2 regions of the Ornithinibacillus bavariensis genome follow, and region 1 is predicted to be linked to the other one. Evidence: predicted binding sites of a transcription regulator. Region 1 holds the regulator's gene; the other holds the start of a gene.

Region 1 (4,437 bases):
GGAAGCAGCTGATGCGGATTTATTTGGTGAACCATACCCAATAACCGTTTTAATTTCAATTAATGTAGGCTGTTCTGTATTTTCTTTTGCTGCTTTAATAGCTGAGCGGATTTGAGTAATATCATTACCATCTTCCACTCGAATAACCTGCCAGCCGTAAGCCTTAAAGCGCTCCTCAGTATTGTCAGAAAATGCCCGGTTTAATTCTCCGTCTAAAGAAATATCATTCGAATCATATAATGCAATTAGCTTACCTAATTTTAAATGACCTGCAAGAGATGCAGCTTCATGGGAAATTCCTTCCATTAAATCCCCATCACTAATTAAAGCATATGTATAGTGATCTACAATGTTCAGATTGTCCCTATTATATTTTGCTGCTAAATGAGCCTCAGCTAATGCCATACCAACAGACATCGCAATACCCTGCCCAAGTGGACCAGTGGTAGCCTCTACACCATCTGTATGGTGTACCTCGGGATGACCTGGCGTTCTTGAGCCCCATTGACGAAACTCCTTAATATCCTCTATCGTAACATCATACCCCGAAAGATGAAGCATTCCATATAATAGCATAGAACCATGACCTGCTGATAATACAAATCGATCCCTATTAAACCATTTTGAATTTTTGGGATTGTGATTCATAAAGTCCGTCCAAAGTGTATACGTCATTGGTGCAGCTCCCATTGGTAGACCTGGATGCCCCGAATTAGCTTTTTCTATGGCATCAATAGCCAATGTACGGATTGTGTTAATCGATAATTGTTCAACATTATTTACCATGATGTAGCTCCTTTCTCTTGCAATCGATTTATTTTTAAACCATGTTTATCTTATACTGAAAATGGTTGGTAAACAAGTAATACTATAATCGTTCATATATTCTCCACGCTTAGTGATTTCTATTTCTTTCTTGCATATCACGTAACTTTTGAGGTGTTACATCATTTCCAGTGGGATCAATAACTGTTAAGGTTTTTAATTGGTTTTTAAAGGAGCTACGCACATTCTTCAAATATTCTCCACGAAGCTTCTCTTGCTCCACCTTTTCTTTCTCTGTTAAACCTTCTTCACTCTTTGCCTTTTTTGCAAGTTCATTTATCCTTAAAAGTTTTTCCTTTGATAACAAAATAAATTTCCTCCTTCATCTTTCCTGCTAAAACAGAAACCCAACACGGGTCAGAATTCACATAGAAAAAGCAAGAACATTGATCTGTCCTTGCTTAAATATTACCTGTTCGTTTTGTCGGAATCAATTAATTGATACTCCTGATATCTTCTATGTACGGTTGCCTTTGAAACCTCATACCCTAACCCTCTTAATGTTGCGGCAATCTCGCTAAAGGTCAATTCCTTCTCACGGAGTCGAACTATTTCTTCAATCGGCACTTCCTTCCTTTCTCTTCCTGGTGCAAATTGGTGATTGGAAAGATTTTTAGTAGGATTATATCCATTGGCAACAGCCCTTTTCATTCCCCGTTTAATTTTAGCATTATGTATTTTCCGTTGATACTCTTCAACAATTCCAACAATTTGCAAAATCATGGAGTCTGCTTCTGCGATTTCAAGTTTCCCTTCATGTATGGCTGTATAAATAGAAATATTATGCTTTAATAATTGATGAAATAATGCAATCTTCGTGTTTCCTCTTCCAAGTCTTGTTTCATCTTGAATCAATAGACAATCCGCACGACCAGCTTCAAAATCCTGCAGCAATTCAAAAATGCCTTCCCGTTCGATTTCGAATCCACTTGCTTGTTCCTCTATACATTTGACTACTTCGAAGTGATAACGTTCCGCTAAATCATAAAGCTCTTCTTTTTGTCGTTTTAGTGAGGTTTCCTGTGATTTCTTTTCTGTACTTACTCGGCAGTATATAATAGCTCTCAAATTTAAAAACTCCCATTATGCACTAATTAGTGAAAGGTATAAGAATCCTAATGTCACAGCAAAAGCAGCAATATAAAACAAATCTGTCTTGTTAACTTTTCCAAACATCTCTTCATCACCCTTTCCTATCGTATAAGAACCTTTGTTCGCTAAATTTATTATAGCAGAACATACGCTCTTGTCAACACTTTTCTCGAACGAATGTTTGCGTTTTAATTTGATAGATGATAAACTAGCATTAATAAATAATATGAGCGAGGTGTTTAATAGATGACAAAAATGTCAAAAAGGCAACAGGCGATATTAGATTACATAAAAGATCAAGTTAGATTAAAGGGATACCCGCCATCTGTTCGAGAGATAGCAGAAGCTGTGGGACTTGCCTCCAGTTCCACTGTTCACGGCCATCTATCGCGTTTAGAGAGTAAAGGATATATTCGTAGAGACCCTACAAAGCCACGGGCGATTGAAATACTAGATTTAGAAGAGGAAAGTACTATTCCAAAAGATGAAGCTCGTTATGCACCGGTTATTGGAAAAGTAACAGCGGGAATACCGATTACCGCTGTGGAAAACATAGAAGAATATGTTCCAATCCCAAGTTCAACTGCTGGACCTGATGAAAACCTATTTGTTTTAGTTATTGATGGAGAAAGTATGATTGAAGCAGGTATATTAGATGGGGACATGGTTATTGTCAAACAACAAAATACAGCGCAGAATGGCGATATTGTCGTAGCGATGACAGAGGACAATGAAGCTACTGTCAAACGCTTCTTTAAAGAAAAAGATCATGTGCGCTTACAACCTGAAAATGCAACAATGGAACCATTAATTTATAATAATGTATCCATTCTAGGCAAGGTTGTTGGATTATACCGTCATATTCATTAGAACATTGAATTGAAAATCCGATAAGCTAATTAGCTTATCGGATTTTTTGAACTTTGCTGGTTATTAATTTAACTCTACTTATAATTTTTCTTTTAAATGCAAAGAGGTAATGAATTCGCCTAAAGCGGAACAACATTTGAATTATAGGACCTAGTCTTCTACAGTTAGAAAATAGAAAATAAAACATATAAAACGGAAAAAGGCACTCCCTGAACGGATGCCCCTATAAATCATATTTGTACGATATTCCAGCTTTTTCAGTAGCTGCTTTAGCTGCACTTCTTATTTCTTCTTTAACTTCATGCGGATTTTTGACCTTTTTCAAGGTAATCCGACGGTTGGATTCATTAGCACTAATAACTATAATGTCACCTACGTTTCTCACTTTATCTGTCAATGTCTGATTGACAGATATATCTTTTACTTTGAATAATTCGATATCATTTAAGGTTTTAGTCATCACGCCCTGTTTCCTAATCAGTATTCGCTCGTTAGTTAAAGTGTAATGCTCTTTCGGAATTTTAAGTACTCCTTCTTTATTCCCTTTGATTCCAAAATAATCAGTCTCAAACTCTAGCAAAGTTTTTTCCTCGCTCACACTTACCACTCCTTTTAATTAATAACTCCCTTAAGCCTAGAAAAAATAACAAAATTATTACAATATTACTCATTATTATAATATCTTATTTCGACTATAAATAAAATTACTAGTTTTGACATAAACGAACTTTATCCCAACTATGGGAACATCTGTTCAGACGTTTATTCCAGCGTACTACTAAAAACAGAACAAAAAAATACTGCCCTATTTAAAGACTATAAGGACAGTATTTTAAAATAATATTTTTTCTAACTTTGGGGGTGAAATAGGGGTAATTAGCATACAGTCGACCCAAAATCACCTACCACCCCAGACAAAAACATTGATATATCAAGCTTAATACATTGTTAAGTATTGTTCTCTTTCCCAAGGATGAACGGTTGTTCTAAACATATTCCACTCAATTTCCTTCGCTTCAATAAAATGCTCAAACAGGTGTTCACCCATAGCATCTACGATAACAGCATTCTTTTTAAGCTCTGTTAATGCATTCATTAGTGTAGATGGTAAATCTTCAATATGATTTTCCAAGCGTTCTTCTTTCGTCATTACATATATATTTCGGTCTACTGCTGGCGGAGGAGTTAGTTTGTTCTCAATTCCATCAAGTCCTGCAGCAAGCAACACAGATAGTGCAAGATATGGGTTTGCAGATGGATCGACACTACGAACCTCAACACGAGTACTTAGGCCACGGGAATTCGGAATACGTAATAATGGACTTCTATTCATCGCTGACCAAGCCACATAACTAGGTGCCTCGTAACCAGGTACTAGTCGTTTATAGGAATTAACGGTCGGATTAGTAACAGCGGTAAAGCTAGTTGCATGCTTCATGATTCCTGCTATAAATTGATAAGCTGTATCACTAAGCTGTAGTTTTCCTTTCGGATCAAAAAACGTATTCTCACCATCTTTAAATAGGGACATATTTACATGCATGCCTGAACCATTCACGCCAAATAGAGGCTTTGGCATAAATGTAGCATGAAGATTATGCTTTCTAGCGATTGTCTTAACAACTAGCTTAAAGGTTTGGATATCATCCG
Region 2 (4,437 bases), on a different contig from region 1:
CTTTCGCTAGCTAGTTGTTTATCCATCGTAGATAGTTTAACTTCATTTTGTTGCATCTCTCTTTCAATTGCTAGGAGATTAGTATCCTCTTTTTCTTTCTCTTGTCTAAGATTATCTACTTTTTTTAATAACTGCAGGTAGTCGTTCACTTGTTCAAGCTGTTTTTTTGCTTTATTAATTTCTTCCTTTAAGCTCTCTCGCTCATGTTCTTTACTTAGAGCGTCCTGATACTTAGATTGTACCTCTGCAAAGTCATGTTTTAATTGTTTAACTTTGTCTGCTTGTCTCTGCAACAGACTAACTTGATTCTTCCATTCTTCTTTTCTAGCATTTGCCTGTTCTTCTAGAGGTAAAATTTGATCAGCAAGCTTAGCTAGCTTTAGTTTTTCTTTCTTTTCTGCTATAGAATCCTTCATTTTTTCCAGCTGTTCATATTGATCCTGTAATAGTTGCTGCTCTTTAAATTTCTCTTCAACCAAACTCGCTTTTCTTAGCTTTTCCTCAGCAATCATTACTTTTTCTTGTTGTTTATTTTTAAGCTTCTCCTGTACCGCTTCAAGTTTTTTTGTCTCTTCGATTTCAACTGTCAACATTTCTATATAATTTTCATTTGTAGTATTTTCCTCACATTCAACCAGCTGCCAGTCCACCTTGGAAAACTCATATTGAATATCGTTCTCTAGTTTTCTTAACTCTGCCTCTAATTCCTTAGACTTAGCTTTAAGCTCTTCAGTCACTTTTTCATAAAATTGAGTATGAAAAATTTTCTGCAGAATGGCTTCCCTTTCACGACTGTTTTCTGAGATTAATTTGCGAAATTCACCTTGAGGAATTAAAACCATTTTTCGAAATTGTTCATAATCAAAGCCTAATCTATCTTCAATCGCTTCATTAACATCCTTAATTCGCGAGGATAATAAATGCCTCTCTTCACCAACTATTTCGTAGAATTGTGCTTTAGCAGGTTCTTCCGTATACCCTTCTCCCCGCTCTTTTTTCTTTAATTGCTTTGGATTGCGAACAATTTCATACACTTTATTATTTAATGCAAATCGGAACTCTACTTCCGTTGGTTCGTCAGTTGCAGCAAAATGACTTCTCAAGGAATCCTGATCCCGATCAGTTCCACTTGCTTTTCCATATAAGGCAAAACAGATCGCATCAAAAATAGTAGTCTTACCTGCGCCAGTCGGACCTGTAATGAGGAAAATCGATTCATCACCTAGCTCTTCAAAATGGATTACCTGCTTGTCTAAATATGGTCCGAATGCTGTCATACTAAGCTTAAGTGCACGCATGCTATTCCCCTCTTTCCTTTGCTATTACACTAGAAATCGTTTTTTGAATATAGTTCATTCGCTTCTCATCGATATCTTCCTCGGTGATTTCCTTGTAAAATGAAGCGAAGAGTTCCATATGTGATTGGGTTTGTTTTTTTCTAATATGCTGTAAATCTAGCAAACTCTTCGTGGTTGAAAAGCCAACACGTTCCAATCGTAAAATATTAGGGTAGATTTTTCTTAGTTTGTACATTGGATCCATAATCTGACCTTTATCAAGTAGTCGTATATGCAAATAATCCTCTGGTGATTCAAGTGGCTGATTCAATAACTCTTCGAAGAATCCTTCTACTACTCGCATATCATGCTTTGGAATTAGCGGAATTGACTCTAGTTTACAATGACCCGTTCTATCTATTTCAACCATTGTTACCGATTTTTTGTGTGTGGATTCGGAAAAGGAATATTTTAAGATAGAACCACTATATCGAACGACATCACGCATAATACGCTGTGGCTGATGTAAATGTCCAAGTGCCACATAAACAAAATCATCAAAAAGACTAGCGTCTACATATGGTGTCCCACCTATCATGGAAAGTCGTTCTTCTGATTCTGATTCCATTCCACCTGCAACAAATGCATGTCCAACAAAAATATGACGATCATTCATGTTGTTATGTTCCTTTATATAGTTAGTTATTGCTTCCATTGCTTTTTGATGCGAATTTATTGTATTATCCTGGAAAAAAGCTCTTGCTTCAGCAGGTTCAATATATGGAACTAAATGAAAATAAACTGGTCCATGTTCATCATAGAGGACAACTGGATTAAGACTTCTAGTAAGATTCGTTTCAATGTAAAGCTGTTGCGCGCGAAACATCTCTGTACCGAATTCTAATCTTTCCGGACTATCATGATTTCCTGAAATTGCAAGTACGGGTACATTTATATCTGTAACAAGGGTTGTTAATACTCGGTTTAGTAAATCAACTGCTTCTTTAGGAGGGACAGCACGATCGTATAGATCCCCTGCAATTACAACACAATCTGGTTTCTCACTTCGTATAATATCCAATAATTGGTTTAGAATATATTCTTGTTCCTCTGTCATGTGAACACTGTTTACAATCTTACCTAAGTGCCAATCAGCTGTGTGCAGTATTTTCATCTTTGTTTCCCCCTTGTGTATGCATGATTTTACTTTATTTTAACATGATTATAGTAACTTCAGTAGAAAGAAATGTTGAATAACAAACAAACGTTCGTATATAATAATAATGAGGTGATTCTCTTGATAAGTGACAGAGGCTCGATTAAATGGACTTCTTTAATGTTACCAGAGCATGTTGAACTGCTTAAGAAGATATGGAACGAGGATAAAAAAGTCGTTAAGCCAATGCTGGATGAACAAGAGCTGGAAACGATAAATAGACGTATAATCGAAGCAAATCAAAACAATGAAGAGGTTCGTATTACGTACTTTGAAAGTGGAAAAATTATAGAGATACAAGGCATTATTTCTAAATTAGATCAATTAAATCAAGTTATAATACTTCAAGATTTAAATAAAGAAAAACATTACATCCCTTTCACTTCCATTTGTTCTATCATATAAAAATGCTCTGGAAATTCCAGAGCATTAATCTTTTTCCTTCAACAAATACTGATCCCATAAGGCATCAAAAACAGCAATCGCATTTGTAAAAGGACTATTCCATTCCAGATAATCACTAATCTCGTGATACTCAGTAGAATGCTTCGGAAAGTTATGATCCTGAAACATCCAATCAGCTAATTTACTCTCATCATCTGGCTTCTTTTTTCCCCGATAAGTCATCATAAAATGATAAAAAGATCGCATATATACACCTCAAAAGCTTACAAAATTATGCCTCCATAAATTCTCGATGCTTTTCTTCTCTTTTACGATACACAGAACTAGACAATAAAATACTAATTTCATATAACAAAAAGAAAGGGATCGACACGACAATTGGTAAGAAAAAGTCTGGTGGTGTTACCATAGTGCTTATAATTACCAAAACAAAGTAAGCATATTTTCTAGTTTTCCGCATGAATCTTGGTGTTAGAATACCAAGACTTGTTAGGAACATAGCTATTATCGGTATTTCAAAGATAATAGCAAATGGTAACGTAACCCGGAATAAAAATTTAAAGTATTTTTCCGCGGTAAACATTTCGTTAAACATGCCATTATTTAACGATAATAAAAATGGCAAAATTAACTTAATAAACATAAAATAACCAACAACTAAACCGCCAAGAAATAAAAGAAAAATGGCAGGAATAAAAGCTAAGGATGCTCTTCGTTCCTTAGGGGTTAGTCCTGGTTTAATAAACATCCATAATTGAAACGCCAAGATTGGAATTGTACCTGCTATTGCGACAATCCCAGCAACTGTAATAGAGATCCAAACAATTTCTCCGACACCAATTAATGTTAATTTAAAATCAAAATCATTTAGAAAAAACTTCAAAATATCATCGACATAAATAAAACTGATGATAAAAAATGCAACAAAAAATACTGCTGATATTACTAGCCTATTTCGCAATTCAGATAGATGAGCAGTAAAATTCATTTCCTTTTCAGGGTTTTTTCGTACCATACTTTACACCTCAAGTGTTGCTAGACTTATGTATGACAAACAGAAAAGAAGATGCAAGGTTTAAAACCTTACACCTTTCTTAGTCGTTTTTTATCGTTGTATTCGTTTCTTTCGTAGGTTTTGCTTCCGTATCATCATCTGAAACAATTTCTTTTGCAGCGTTGCGAAACTCTCGTAAGGAACTACCAAAGGCTTTTCCTATTTCAGGGAGTTTGGAAGGACCAAAAACTACCAACGCAACAATAAGAATTAAAATTAAACCTGGAATACCAATACTACTCATTCTCACTCACTCCAAAAGATTTTTAGTTGTCTTTTCCTTTGACGATGTCTTTTGTTTCTTTCATTTCTTCTGTTACATCTTCTGTTAAATCTTTCGTTGATTTTTTAAATTCACGTAGTGTTTGTCCAGCTGCTTTCCCGATTTCAGGAAGCTTTTTCGGACCAAAAATAACTAACGCAATGATAAGTATTAATATTAAACCTGGAATTCCAATGGTTGCCATGCTTACACCTTCTTCAAT

What was found. The regulator LexA, encoded in region 1, represses DNA repair genes until DNA is damaged. The targets are predictions, from matches to a motif close to CGAACATATGTTCG.
Region 2: HNR27_RS11195 (YolD-like family protein) is a predicted target of LexA. The motif match lies at 2,535-2,548, and genes of this name have one in related genera.

Annotation. Positions count from the first base shown of each region.
Region 1 covers NZ_JBNPWZ010000008.1:36,047-40,483, reverse strand. The annotation lists gene tkt (transketolase) at 1-786, opposite strand, end outside; gene HNR27_RS13580 (DUF896 domain-containing protein) at 896-1,132, opposite strand; gene HNR27_RS13575 (YneB family resolvase-like protein) at 1,234-1,893, opposite strand; gene lexA (transcriptional repressor LexA) at 2,164-2,787, shown strand; gene HNR27_RS13565 (PH domain-containing protein) at 3,011-3,385, opposite strand; gene glnA (type I glutamate--ammonia ligase) at 3,725-4,437, opposite strand, start outside.
Region 2 covers NZ_JBNPWZ010000005.1:200,923-205,359, reverse strand. The annotation lists gene HNR27_RS11205 (AAA family ATPase) at 1-1,298, opposite strand, end outside; gene HNR27_RS11200 (exonuclease SbcCD subunit D) at 1,300-2,451, opposite strand; gene HNR27_RS11195 (YolD-like family protein) at 2,575-2,898, shown strand; gene HNR27_RS11190 (YozE family protein) at 2,923-3,144, opposite strand; gene tatC (twin-arginine translocase subunit TatC) at 3,170-3,913, opposite strand; gene HNR27_RS11180 (twin-arginine translocase TatA/TatE family subunit) at 3,993-4,196, opposite strand; gene tatA (twin-arginine translocase TatA/TatE family subunit) at 4,219-4,419, opposite strand.